3 regions of the Pseudoxanthomonas sp. USHLN014 genome follow, and region 1 is predicted to be linked to each of the others. Evidence: predicted binding sites of a transcription regulator. Region 1 holds the regulator's gene; each other region holds the start of a gene.

Region 1 (4,603 bases):
GGTCCTTGGTGTCGCCCTTGTCCAGGCCGTAGGCCAGGGCCGCGGCGGTGGGCTCGTTGATGATGCGCTTGACGTCCAGCCCGGCGATGCGGCCGGCGTCCTTGGTCGCCTGGCGCTGGCTGTCGTTGAAGTAGGCCGGCACGGTGATGACCGCCTCGGTGACCTTCTCGCCCAGGAAGTCCTCGGCGGTCTTCTTCATCTTCTCCAGCACGCGGGCGGAGATTTCCTGCGGGGCCATCTTCTTGCCGTCGGCGGTGGCCACCCAGGCATCGCCGTTGTCGTGGGCCAGGATGGTGTACGGCACCAGGTCCAGGTCCTTCTTGACTTCGGCGTCGGTGAACTTGCGGCCGATCAGGCGCTTGACCGCGTAGAAGGTGTTCTTGGGGTTGGTGACCGCCTGGCGCTTGGCCGAGGCGCCGACCAGGACTTCGCCGTCCTTGGTGTAGGCCACGATCGAAGGCGTGGTGCGGTCGCCCTCGGAATTCTCGATGACGCGGGCCTTGCCGCCCTCCATGATCGCCACGCACGAGTTGGTCGTGCCGAGGTCGATGCCGATGATCTTGCCCATGATGTGACTCCGTTAGGAAGCGTGGTTGTCGGGGTGTGGCGGGCGGATCGCGCCTGCCGATGAACCCGATATAGGGATGTGATGGTGGGCTTCAAGCGCCCGTGGAACACAAAATCTCGATCCGGACAGATCCGCCGGTCGCGTTCAGTCGTGGCGGGCCACGACCACCAGCGCCGGACGCAGTAGCCGGCCGCCCAGCAGATAGCCCTTCTGGAACACCTGCACGACGCTGCCCGGCGCGGCGCCGCTGGCGTCGGCCTGGCTGATGGCCTGGTGGTGTTCGGGATCGAAGGGCTTGCCGACCGGGTCGAGCACGGTCAGGCCGTTGTCGTCGGCGACCTTGAGCAGCTGCTTCTGGGTCAGCTCCAGGCCATCGCGCAGCGGGCTGGGCTCGGCGCCGGCGGCGGTCAGGCCGGCGTCCAGGCTGTCGAACACGGGCAGCAGCTGGTTGAGCAGCTTCTCGTTGGCGAACTTGCGGGCGTTGTCCACGTCGCGGGCCACGCGCTTGCGCTGGTTCTCAAGGTCGGCACGCTCGAGTAGGACCGAGGCGCGCAGCTGGTCCAGTTCGTTGCGCAGGGTCTGCAGTTCGGCCTGCAGCAGCGCCTCGGTGGAAGCCTGGGCGTCGGGGTGCGCGGCGGCCTGCTCGCCGCCCGGATGTTCGTTAGAAGTCATGTCTGTGGTTTCCGTCCTGGCGGTCGGATGTCCGCCGCAAGCCCCACCTATGGGGTCGGCGCGGACGGATTCAAGTCATCGCCGGGACGCAGCATTGCCGCGCCGAGCGCATCGGCCGCCGCCTGCACCACAGGAATCACGGTCTGGTAGGCCATGCGCGAGGGCCCGATCACACCCAGCACGCCCAGCACCTGGCCGCTGGCCTGGGCCCGGTACGGCGCGGCGACCAGCGACATCCCGTCCAGCGGCGCCAGGCCGGTCTCCTCGCCGATGAAGATGCGCACGCCCGGCGCGTTCATGGTGCGCTCCAGCAGTTGCAGGATCTCGCGCTTGCGGGCGAAGGCCTCGAACAGCTCGCGCAGCCGGTCCAGGTCGGACAGGTCCTGCACGCCCATCAGCCGGGTCTGCCCGGCCAGCACCATGTCATCGTCCGAAGGGGTCAGCGCGTGGTCGGCCAGCTCGACCGCGTGGGCCAGCAGGCCTTCCATCTCCGAGCGCGCCGCGCGCAGCTCGCGCAGCAGCGTGGCGCGGATGTCGGCGATCGGGCGGCCGGCGAAATGGTGGTTGAGGTAGTTGGCCGCGCGCTCCAGCTCGGAGGGGTCGAAGCTGCGGCGCGGCTCGATCACCCGGTTCTGCACCTCGCTGTCGGCGAACACCACGATCGCCAGCACCCGGCGCCCGTCCAGCGGCACGAAGTCGATGTGGCGGAAGGCGAACTGCTCGCGCCGCGGCGCGCCGACCACGCCGACGAAGCGGGTCATGGCCGACAGCAGCTCGGAGGCGTTGCCCAGCAGCGCCTGGGTCCCGGTGCCGGCCGGCAGCTCGGCGCGCAGGCGCGCGACCTCGCGCTCGGCCAGCGGCTGCATCTGCACCAGGCTGTCGACGAACACCCGGTAGCCCTGCGGGGTGGGAATGCGCCCGGCCGAGGTATGCGGCGAGGCCAGCAGCCCGGCGTCCTCCAGGTCGGCCAGGATGTTGCGGATCGTCGCCGGGCTGACGTCCAGGCCGGCGTGCTGGGCCAGCGTGCGCGAGCCGACCGGCTCGCCATCCTGGATGTAGCGGGCGATCAGGGTGCGCAGCAGCTGCCGCGAACGCGCATCGAGGTCCGGACTTGAGGGCTTCATGACGCTTTAGATAGCGTCCCGTCGCCGCCCTTGCAACCGGGCCGCGCCTGTCTCAACCGCTGCGCCGGCTGCCCCTACAATGCCGGCCACTATGCTCCGACACCTGACCATCAAGGACTTCGCCGTGGTGCGCGCCACGGACCTGGAATTCGGCCCCGGCATGACGGTGATCTCCGGCGAGACCGGCGCCGGCAAGTCGCTGCTGGTCGACGCGCTGGGCTTTCTGTCCGGCGCGCGCGCCGATGCCGGCGTGGTGCGCCACGGCGCCCAGCGCGCCGAGCTGTCGGCCGAGTTCGAGCTCGCGCCGGCCGCCCCTGCCCTGGCCTGGCTGGCCGAGCATGCCCTGGACGAGGCCGGCGCCTGCCAGCTGCGCCGCGTGCTGCGCGCCGACGGCGGCTCGCGCGCCTGGATCAACGGTCGCGCCGTGCCGGTCTCGCAGCTGGCCGAACTGGCCGGCCTGCTGGTGGAGATCCACGGCCAGCACGAGCACCAGGCGCTGCTGTCCAAGCCGCGCCAGCTGGACCTGCTGGACGCCTTCGCCGGCAGCGCGCCGCAGCTGGCCAAGGTGCGCCAGGCCGCGGCCGCCTGGTCGACGCTGCTGGCCGAGCGCGAGCGCCTGACCGCGCAGGGCGATGTCTCCGACCGGCTCAACTATCTGCAGCACCAGCTCGACGAACTGCGCGCCGAGGACCTCAGCCCCGACGCCATCGAGGCCCTGTCCCAGCAACATCGCCGCCAGGCCCACGCCTCCAGCCTGATCCAGGCTTGCGAGGACGGGCTGACCCGCCTGTCCGGCGACGAAGGCCCCTCGGCCAGCCGGCTGCTGCTGCAGACCCGCGCCGAGCTGGCGCGCGTGCTCAGCCACGAGCCGCGCCTGGGCGAGGTCGACGGCCTGCTCGACAGCGCCCAGATCCAGCTGCAGGAGGCCCTGGCGCTGCTCAACCAGGTCCGCGACGACCTGGACGTGGATCCGGCCCAGTTCGAGCGCGCCGAGCGCCGCCTGGGCCGGCTGCACGACCTGGCGCGCAAGCACCGCGTCGCACCCGAACAGCTCGACGAGGTCGCCACCCGTATCGAACAGGAGCTGGACGGCCTGCGCGGCGCCGGCGAGCGCCTGGCCGGGCTGAATACCGAGATCGAGGCCGCCCGCCAGGCCTGGAAGGCCGCCGCTGCGGCCTTGACCAAGGTCCGCACCAAGGCCGCCACTAGCCTGGCCAAGCAGACCAGCACCCTGATCGGCGAGCTGGGCATGGGCGGCGGCAAGCTGGAAGTCCAGCTCGAACCCATCGACGCCGAGCGCCCCGACGCCCAGGGCGCCGAGCGGGTCGAACTGCTGGTGGCGGCCAACGCCGGCCAGCCGCCGCGGCCGCTACGCAAGGTCGCCTCCGGTGGTGAGCTTTCGCGCATCTCGCTGGCCATCGAGGTGGCCGCGCTGGGCTCGGACGCGGTGCCGACCATGGTGTTCGACGAGGTCGACTCGGGCATCGGCGGCGCGGTGGCCGACATCGTCGGCAAGAAGCTGCGCGACCTGGGCCGCGCGCGCCAGGTGCTGTGCGTGACCCACCAGCCGCAGGTCGCCGCCCAAGGCCATGCCCATTACCGCGTCAGCAAGGCGCCGGTGGACGGCATGACCCAGTCCTCGGTCGAATCGCTCGACGCCAGCGCCCGCCGCGAAGAGCTCGCCCGCATGCTCGGCGGTGTCCAGGTCAGCGCCGAGGCCCGTGCCGCCGCCGGCAAGCTGCTCGAAGCGGTGGACTGACGCCGCCCCGTCCTGTTGGATGGGAAAGCACCGACCGCGCGTGACGCCGCCCTGTAGAGCGGAGCTTGCTCCGCTGGGGCCTTCCCCACGAACCGAACGGAGAGCAGCGGAGCAAGCTCCGCTCTACAGGTAAGCCGCGAGCTGATCGGAAGAGACGGCTGCTCCCATGGCACGTGGATCAGGACTTCTGCCGACCCGAAGCCTCCCGCACCACGTGCGGGGAAGCGGCCCGCCGGACCGCTTTCCCTCCGAAGCCAAGACGCTCACGCGCCGTGCCCCTCGATGAATAGGGGGTGCGAAAAAAGGCCGGGATTTCCCGGCCTTTTCCCCCACATCCAGCAAGGCGGCTTACTTGCGCTTCTTGCGCACGTACAGCACCAGCGAGTGTTCCTCGATCTCGTAGCCGTGCTCGGCGGCGATCTTCTCCTGCAACGCCTCGATCTCGTCGCTGGAGAACTCGATGACCTTGCCGGTGTCGAT
Region 2 (4,603 bases), on a different contig from region 1:
GCGCGCCTGCTCGGCGGCGGCGCGCCGCATCTGAGCGACGAACTGCGCGATGCCCTGCGCCTGGCGCGCGAGCGCCTGGCCCAGGTGCGCATCGACGGCACCGACTGGTACTGGCCCGCCGACGAATATCCGCGAGCGCGCCGTTATCGCTTCGACGAGCAGCTACGCCTGCTGGCGCCCTTCGACCCCATCGTCTGGGACCGGCGCCGCTTCAGCCTGTTCTGGGACTGGACCTACAAGTTCGAGGCCTATACCCCCGCTGCCCGGCGTCAGTTCGGCTACTACGCCCTGCCGATGCTCTGGCGCGGGCAGGTGATCGGCTGGGCGAACCTGACCTGGCGCGAGGGCCAGCTGGAGGCCGCGACCGGCTATGCGGCGGGCACGGCGCCCAGCGAGGCGGCCTTCGGCCAGGCGCTGGATGAGGAGCTTGCACGCATGCGCCAGTTCCTTGCACCGCGCTGAGGTCGCCAAGGGACGGGCGCAGCGCGGTCGACGCCGGAGAAACGAAAAGACCCCGCCTCGCGGCGGGGTCCTTGTCGTACAGCAGCAGCGGTGAGGCTGCGCGGCGGACTTAGAAGTCCATGCCGCCCATGCCACCCATGCCACCGCCCGGCGGCATCGCCGGCTCTTCCTTCTTCGGCGACTCGGCCACCATGGCTTCGGTGGTGATCATCAGGCCGGCGATGGACGCGGCGTTCTGCAGCGCGGTGCGGGTCACCTTGGTCGGATCCAGGATGCCGAACTCGACCATGTCGCCGAACTCGCCGTTGGCAGCGTTATAGCCGAAGTTGCCCGAACCGTCCTTGACCTTGTTGACGATCACGGAGGGCTCTTCACCGGCGTTGGTGACGATCTCGCGCAGCGGGGCTTCCATGGCGCGCAGGGCGATCTGGATGCCGTGGTTCTGGTCTTCGTTGATGCCCTTGATCTCGCCGATGTTGGCCTTGGCGCGGATCAGCGCGACGCCGCCGCCCGGGACCACGCCTTCTTCCACCGCAGCGCGTGTGGCGTGCAGGGCGTCTTCGACGCGGGCCTTCTTTTCCTTCATCTCGATCTCGGTGGAGGCACCGACCTTAATCACGGCCACGCCGCCGGCCAGCTTGGCCACGCGTTCCTGCAGCTTCTCGCGGTCGTAGTCCGAGGAGGTCTCCTCGATCTGCGCCTTGATCTGCTTGATGCGCGACTCGATGCCCGCGGTATCGCCGGCGCCGTCGATGATGGTGGTGTTCTCCTTGGACACCTGCACCTTCTTGGCGCGGCCCAGATCCTTGATCGTGGCCTTCTCCAGCGACAGGCCCACTTCCTCGGAGATCACGGTGCCGCCGGTCAGCACGGCCATGTCTTCCAGCATCGCCTTGCGACGGTCGCCGAAGCCCGGCGCCTTGACGGCCACGACCTTGACGATGCCGCGGATGGTGTTGACCACCAGGGTCGCCAGGGCCTCGCCCTCGACTTCCTCGGCCACGATCAGCAGCGGCTTGCCGGCCTTGGCCACGCCCTCGAGGACGGGCAGCAGGTCACGCACGTTGGAGATCTTCTTGTCGTGCAGCAGGATGAACGGGTCGTCCAGGTCGGCCGACTGGCTCTGCTGGTTGTTGATGAAGTACGGCGAGAGATAGCCGCGGTCGAACTGCATGCCCTCGACCACGTCCAGCTCGTTCTCCAGGCCCGAGCCTTCCTCGACGGTGATCACGCCTTCCTTGCCGACCTTCTTCATCGCCTCGGCGATGATGTTGCCGATCGACTCGTCCGAGTTGGCCGAGATCGTGCCGACCTGGGCGATGGCCTTGTCGTCGGCGGTGGGCTTGGAGATGTTCTTCAGCTCGGCGACGGCGGCGGTCACGGCCTTGTCGATACCGCGCTTGAGGTCCATCGGGTTCATGCCGGCGGCGACGGCCTTCATGCCTTCGCGGATGAAGGCCTGGGCCAGCACGGTGGCGGTGGTGGTGCCGTCACCGGCGTTGTCGGAGGTCTTGGAAGCGACCTCCTTGACCATCTGCGCGCCCATGTTCTCGAACTTGTCGGCCAGTTCGATCTCCTTGGCGACGGACACGCCGTCCTTGGTGATCGTCGGGGCGCCGTAGCTCTTCTCCAGCACGACGTTGCGGCCCTTCGGGCCCAGGGTGGCCTTGACGGCATTGGCGAGCACGTTCACGCCGCGCACCATGCGCGAGCGGGCGTCTTCACCGAAACGAATGTCCTTGGCAGCCATTGCGTATTACCTCGATTGTTCTTGGATGATGGGGATGAGAGAAAGCGGACGTCGCGCCGGCCTTAGCCGATGGTCGCGAAGATGTCGTCTTCCTTCACCACCAGGTACTCGGTGCCGTCCAGCTTCACTTCCGTGCCGCTGTACTTGCCGAACAGGACCTTGTCGCCGACCTTGACCTGCGGGGCGCGCACCGAACCGTTGTCCAGGATCTTGCCGGCGCCGACGGCGACGACCTCACCCTTGATCGGCTTCTCGGTGGCCGAGTCGGGGATCACGATGCCGCCCGCGGACAGCTTTTCTTCTTCCATACGCTTGATGACCACGCGGTCGAACAGCGGCTTGATGTTGCTCATGTCAATCCTCTTAAGTGATTGATTGGACTAGGAAAGGGCCGGCGATGTTAGCACTCGCCCATGACGAGTGCCAGCACACCGGGAACGCCAAGACCCAGCGCCAGGACGGCTCGGGGGGCTGACAGGGCAGATGGGGCGCTCGGGCAGGCCTTTCAAGGCGGCCGGCGAGAATTTCTTGCGAAGGCGCCTGCGGCGGACGGGGCGATCAGGCGCCGCCAAAAAAAGAAGCGCACGCATGTGCGGCATGCGTGCGCTTCATAGGGAATGGTTGTGGAATCCGATTCCGTCGCGCCTTGACGTGCGCCAACTCCCCCCGCCGACGTCCTGTCAGTGCCAGCGTCCTGCCGGCAGGCATAGAGATACCAATGCGGTTGGGCGAAGCCAAGCCTGTAGCCGGCCTAAACGCAGGAAAACTAGTGAGCACAAGGCGCGCAATCCCGCCGAAACCCTTTGTTAGCGCGCTATGGAAAACTTTTGGTTACCAAAAGCGCACCACGTATGCCTATTTTTGGTCACTACGTTAGTATCACTATCCTTTTCCATTCCGATCCGTGGAACGCTTGGCTATGGTCACAAAAGTTTCTGGATGGCGATCGCCACGGAGAGGTTTGATGGATGCACCCGAGCGAGTCCGCATGGCGCGGCGCCTTGCCGGTCTCTCGCAAAGTCAGTTGGCAGAATCCGTCGGGGTGCAGCGCAGCGCCGTGAGCCATTGGGAGTCCCCCAAGGGCAAGAGTCCCAGTGTCTCGCACCTGCGTGAAGTGGCGCTGGCGACGGGCACGCAGTTCGAGTGGCTGGCCACCGGCCGCGGCGCGATGACGCTCTCGCGCGAGGTGGAACTGGATTCGATCGCCACCGCCGAGGCCATCCTGGTCGAGGACCCGCTGGAGTTCCGCCTGGTGCGCGCCTTTCGCGAGGCGCCGCTGAAGGCGCGCCTGTCGTTGCTGGAAGTGATGGAAACCCTGGCCCTGCAGCGCACCGGACGCCCCCGCACCCGCGGTCCCGGCCGCCCGGGCGGCGACGCGCGCGGCGGCTGAGCGATCCGGCCCGGCCCGCGGCGCGCGGGCGGCGATCGACCTCAGGCCCGGTGCCGGGAAGGCCCAGACACCGGATCGGCGGCAAGCCCATGCCCCTTGCAACACAGTGGCGCCGCCTGCGGGACCGGCCGCTCCGCTAAGCTTGGCCGCATGTCGCTGATCTCCCGTCTGGCCCGTCCGCTGGCCCTGCTCGCCCTGCTCGTCCCCACCCTGCCGGCCACGGCGGCCGACCCGTCCGAGCTGCTGCCGGTCGACCAGGCCTTCGTGCTGGGCGCCCAGGGCAAGCCGGACGGCATCGCCCTGCACTGGAAGATCGCCGACGGCTATTACCTGTACCGGCAGCGGATCTCGGTGGAGGCGCAGGGCGGCGGGTTCACGGCCGGCGCGCTGCAGCTGCCGGACGGGGACAAGCACGTCGACGAGTTCTTCGGGCCGGTGGAGACCTACCGCAAGCAGCTCGATGCGCTTCTGCCGGGCAAGGCCACGACCGCTGGCCAGGTCACGCTGAAGGTGCGCTACCAAGGCTGCGCCGATGCCGGGCTGTGCTATCCGCCGCAGACCCGCACGCTGCAGGTGGCGGTTCCGGCGGCCGCCGCGTCCGGCGCCGGCACCGGACTGGGCCTGCCGCTCGGCGGCGCCGCGGCCGGGGGATCGACGCTGCTGGGCACGCAGGCCGCCGTGCCGGGCGCCGCCGATGCGGCGCCCCTGCCCGAGGCGCAGGCCTTCGCCTTCGAGGCCATCGCCGACGGCGGCAATCAGCTGCTACTGCGCTTCACCCCGGCCAAGGGCTATTACCTGTACCGCGACCGCACCCAGCTGGCGCTGCACGGCGCCGAGGGGTTGTCGCTGGGCGCGCCGCGCTGGCCGCCGGGCAAGGCCCATCGCGACGAGCACTTTGGCGAGGTCACGGTGTACTTCGACCAGGTCGAGGTGCCGGTGCCTGTGATCCGCGACCGCGCCGACGCGGCCAAGGCCACGCTGGAGGTCACCTTCCAGGGCTG
Region 3 (4,603 bases), on a different contig from region 1:
CGCCGGACCGCTGCCCACCCGAAGTCAGAACCTTCAATCACCGAGCGAGTCCGATTCGGCGAAGCACCACAAAAAAGCCCCGCCAGGAGCGGGGCTCTTCGATCATCGAGGCGACGGCCTCGATCAGGCGGTAAACAGCGCCTTCATCTTCTTCAGCGCGTTGGCCTCGATCTGGCGGATGCGCTCGGCCGAGACGCCGTACTCGTCGGCCAGCTCCTGCAGCGTCACCTTGGCATCGGCGTCCAGCCAGCGGCGGGCGATGATGTCGCGCGAGCGCTGGTCGAGATTGGCCATGCCTTCGCGCAGCAGCTCGAGCTGGTTGTCCTCGCTGTCGGCGCGCTCGTAGGCCTGCGAGGGATCTTCCTCGTTGGCCATCAGATAGGCGGCCGGCGACGGCGGGGCGTGGTCGTCGTCCTCGTCGGACGGGGCATCGAAGCCGATGTCACGACCGGACAGCCGCGACTCCATCTCCACCACTTCGCGCTCGGAGACGTTGAGGTCCTTGGCCACGGCGCTGACTTCGGCCGCGTTCATCCAGCCCAGGCGGGTCTTGGACTTGCGCAGGTTGAAGAACAGCTTGCGCTGCGCCTTGGTCGTGGCGACCTTGACGATGCGCCAGTTCTTGAGGATGAACTCGTGCATCTCGGCACGGATCCAGTGCACCGCGAAGGACACCAGGCGCACGCCCATGTCCGGGTCGAAGCGCTTGACGGCCTTCATCAGGCCGATGTTGCCTTCCTGGATCAGGTCGCCCAGCGGCAGGCCGTAGCCGCTGTAGCCGCGGGCGACGTGCACGACGAAGCGCAGGTGCGAATGCACCAGCTCGCGCGCGGCGTCGAGGTCGTCCTCGTCGCGGAAACGGTGGGCCAGCGCCTGCTCCTCGTCGACCGTGAGCACCGGAATCTGGTGCACGGCGCCGATGTAGGCGTCCAGCGAGCCAAGCGGGCTGGGAATCGGGAGGTTGTTGGCCACCAGGGCGGTGGCAGCGGAGGTCTGGGTCATGGCAGCGATTTTAGCAATGTGGGGGTTGGACTGCTAAGGCGCGGGATGGTTCCCTTCGTTCTACCAAGGGAACAATCATCGCGACATCTGTTACATTGCATTCATTTTTGGAAATCCGTTCACATCTGCTGCCAGGTCCTTGGCAATCAGCCACTTAGCGCATCCAACAGCATTCGCGACGCTGCCAGAGCATGACATGCGGTCCGTCAGCGCGCCGTTCAAGAGGCCGGAAGGTCGCTTCGCCTCATGCCAACGTCGCAGGCGGGACGCGCGAGGCTGGAAACGGCTTCAGAAGTCGAACAGGTCGGAGAGAAAACCCTCCTTCTTGCGCTTGCGACCATAGCCGTCGTGGCCTGTGTCGCGGTGGCGGCGATCGTGGTCATGCCGCGGGTAGGCACGCGCTCCGTAGGCGGCGGCCGGCGGCGGAGGCGGCGCGGCGACCTGGCGCGCGGGCGGCTCCGGGCTGGCCCGGTCGATCAGCTTGTCCAGCTCGCCCCGGTCCAGCCAGATCCCGCGGCATTGCGGGCAGTAGTCGATCTCGATGCCCTGACGTTCGGACATCATCAGCGCGGTGGTCTTGCAGACGGGGCAGTCCATGGTGGGCATCGGCTAGGGAGAGTGACCTGGAGCCTGTGCGGGCCGGATTGAAGCCGTGCTGAAACCGGCCACGGCCTGTCCGCATGGTCACCGCCGCGAGAGCGCGCGGTCGGTTTGGCCTCGGCGGGCACCGCGGTTGCGCGCGCGGCGCGGTGCAGACATGCATCGCCTGACGCGCTCGTTATCATGCGCGCCCCCTTCCTGCAGTGCCGTCCAGGCAATCGGAGCGCATATGAGCAAGCAACCCATTGGCGTGGTCGGCATGGCGGTCATGGGCCGCAACCTGGCGTTGAACATCGCCAGCCGCGGGCACAAGGTCTCGATCTTCAACCGCAGCCGCGAGAAGACCGACGAGGTGATGGCCGAACATCCGGATGCCGGCCTGGTGCCGAGCTATACGCTGGCCGAGTTCGTCGAATCGCTGGAAACCCCGCGCCGCATCCTGCTGATGGTCAAGGCCGGCGCCGGCACCGATGCGGTCATCGCCGAACTCAAGCCGCTGCTGGCCAAGGGCGACGTGCTGATCGACGGCGGCAACACCTTCTTCCAGGACACGCGCCGGCGCAACGATGAGCTGGCCCAGGCCGGTCTGCATTTCATCGGCACCGGCGTGTCCGGCGGCGAGGAAGGTGCGCTCAAGGGGCCCTCGATCATGCCCGGCGGTCCGAAGGACGCCTACGACCTGGTTGCCCCGATCCTCAACGAGATCGCCGCCAAGGCCGAGGACGGCACGCCGTGCGTGGCCTACATCGGCCCGGACGGCGCTGGCCATTACATCAAGATGGTCCACAACGGCATCGAGTACGGCGACATGCAGCTGATCGCCGAGAGCTATGCCGTGCTCAAGCACGTGCTCGGCCTGTCCAACGCCGAGCTGGCCGACACCTACGCGCAGTGGAACCAGGGCGAGCTGGACAGCTACCTGATCGAGATCACCGCCACGATCCTGCGCAAGCGCGACGATCGCGGCGAGGGCGATCTGGTCGACAAGGTGCTCGACCGCGCCGCGCAGAAGGGCACGGGCAAGTGGACCAGCCAGAGCGCGCTGGACCTGGGCACGCCGCTGCCGCTGATCACCGAGTCGGTGTTCGCCCGCGTGCTGTCGGCGCTGAAGGACGAGCGCGTGGCAGCCGCCAGGATCCTGGCCGGGCCGGATGCGCCCGCGTTCGACGGCGATCGCGCGGCCTTCGTCGAGGCGGTGCGCAAGGCGCTGTACCTGAGCAAGATCGTGTCCTATGCGCAGGGCTTCGCGCAGATGCGCGCGGCCTCGGACGAATACGGCTGGGACCTGCAATACGGCCAGATCGCCAGCATCTTCCGCGCCGGCTGCATCATCCGCGCGCGCTTCCTGCAGAAGATCACCGACGCCTACGCGGCCGACGCCAGGCTGGCCAACCTGCTGCTGGCGCCGTATTTCCAGAAGATCGCCGCCGACTACCAGGGCGCGCTGCGCGAGGTGGTGGCCACGGCGGTCAAGGCCGGCATCCCGGTGCCGTGCTTCGCCTCGGCCATCGCCTATTACGACGGCTACCGCAGCGCGCGCCTGCCGGCCAACCTGATCCAGGCCCAGCGCGACTTCTTCGGCGCGCACACCTTCGAGCGCGTCGATGCGCCGGGCAGCTTCCACGCCAGCTGGGGCGCGTGATCGGCGCGCCAGTGCGGCGGGTCGGCGAATATGTGATGCAGTTCAATAAATCGCGGACTGCCTGCCGGAGGTAGGCCTTCGCCTTGCGACTTTCGCCGCGTTTCGCGCGGCGCGCGTTTGCCGGACCATGACGCCCGTCGCGTTGCCTGCTCCGGTCCCATGCCCCTGTCCCGTCTGCTGCCTCCCGCCTTCCGCCTGCTGCTCGCACGTCATCGCCAGGCGCGCATGCTGCTCCTGCTGCTCATCGGCCTGCCGCTGGCGCAGGCCTTCGCCGCCGCGCCGGCCACGCTGAAGGTGATGAGCTTCAACGTGCGCACGCCGGCGGACACCAACGAGAACCGCTGGGAGAACCGCCGCGACCTGCTCGCGCGCGTGGTCACCGAGCAGGCGCCGGACGTGATGGGCACCCAGGAGCTGGTCACGCGCCAGGCCGACGATCTGGCCGCGCGCCTGCCGCAGTACGCCTGGTTCGGCCAGGGCCGGCGCGGCGGCGACGAGGACGAGCACATGGGCGTGTTCTATCGCAAGGACGCGCTCAAGGTGCTGGATTCGGGCAACTTCTGGCTGTCCGACACGCCGGAGGTGCCGGGCAGCATCAGCTGGGGCCATCCGCTGCCGCGCATGGTGACCTGGGCGCGCTTCGAGCGGATCGCCGATGGGCGCACCTTCGTGCTCTACAACACCCACTTCCCCTACCGCGACCAGGACGAGGCCGCGCGGGTGAAGTGCGCGCAGCTGATCGCGCAGCGGCTCAAGGCGCTGCCGGCCGACGAGCCGATCGTGCTGACCGGCGACTTCAACACCACGCCGGACTCCGCGCCGCACGCCACCCTGACCACGCTGCTGCATGACAGCTGGGAAACGGCGCCCTCGCACAGCGGGCCGGACCGCACGTTCCACGACTTCACCGGCACGCCGGACAAGCGCATCGACTGGATCCTCTACCGCGGCCTGCAGCCGCTGACGGTGGCCACGCTGACCGACCACGACGGTGCGCGCTATCCGTCCGATCACTTCCCGGTGGTGGCGACCTTCGCCTTCCCGGCGCGGGCCGCCGCCAAGCCCTGAGCGAAGCCCGGCCGGCCTGACCGGGCCGGCGCGCACACGGATCGCACGCCGGACTGCAGATCGGCTGGCGCCAGCCGATACCATGGTCGTCCGCCGCGTGGCGGCGCTTATTGCCAAGCCCATGACCTCCGACCTGGCGTCGCGTCTTTCCCGGCTGCTGTGCCTGGTCCTGCTGTTGGTCCTCGGGCTGGCCGCCTGCGCGCCGGCGTCGCAGCCGCGGGCCTTCGTGGTGTCCGGCCAGCCGGCGCTGGCCGAGGAACACATCGATCCCTGCCGCCACCAGCACCGCCC

The links. The regulator HrcA, encoded in region 1, represses chaperone genes, less so after heat shock. The targets are predictions, from matches to a motif close to TTNGCACTCNNNNNNNNNGAGTGCNAA.
Region 2: the regulator HrcA is predicted to act here: its motif matches at 2,613-2,639, upstream of groES (co-chaperone GroES).
Region 3: the regulator HrcA is predicted to act here: its motif matches at 1,013-1,039, upstream of rpoH (RNA polymerase sigma factor RpoH).

The regions. Positions count from the first base shown of each region.
Region 1 is NZ_JBBCKO010000001.1:715,129-719,731, forward strand. It holds gene dnaK (molecular chaperone DnaK) at 1-568, opposite strand, end outside; gene grpE (nucleotide exchange factor GrpE) at 713-1,240, opposite strand; gene hrcA (heat-inducible transcriptional repressor HrcA) at 1,288-2,364, opposite strand; gene recN (DNA repair protein RecN) at 2,456-4,123, shown strand; gene fur (ferric iron uptake transcriptional regulator) at 4,472-4,603, opposite strand, start outside.
Region 2 is NZ_JBBCKO010000008.1:212,110-216,712, reverse strand. It holds gene WFQ05_RS15340 (crosslink repair DNA glycosylase YcaQ family protein) at 1-462, shown strand, start outside; gene groL (chaperonin GroEL) at 572-2,212, opposite strand; gene groES (co-chaperone GroES) at 2,275-2,565, opposite strand; gene WFQ05_RS15325 (helix-turn-helix transcriptional regulator) at 3,177-3,602, shown strand; gene WFQ05_RS15320 (protein-disulfide reductase DsbD) at 3,753-4,603, shown strand, end outside.
Region 3 is NZ_JBBCKO010000010.1:111,629-116,231, forward strand. It holds gene rpoH (RNA polymerase sigma factor RpoH) at 124-1,002, opposite strand; gene WFQ05_RS16920 (zf-TFIIB domain-containing protein) at 1,291-1,599, opposite strand; gene gndA (NADP-dependent phosphogluconate dehydrogenase) at 1,832-3,244, shown strand; gene WFQ05_RS16930 (endonuclease/exonuclease/phosphatase family protein) at 3,470-4,312, shown strand; gene WFQ05_RS16935 (GGDEF domain-containing protein) at 4,434-4,603, shown strand, end outside.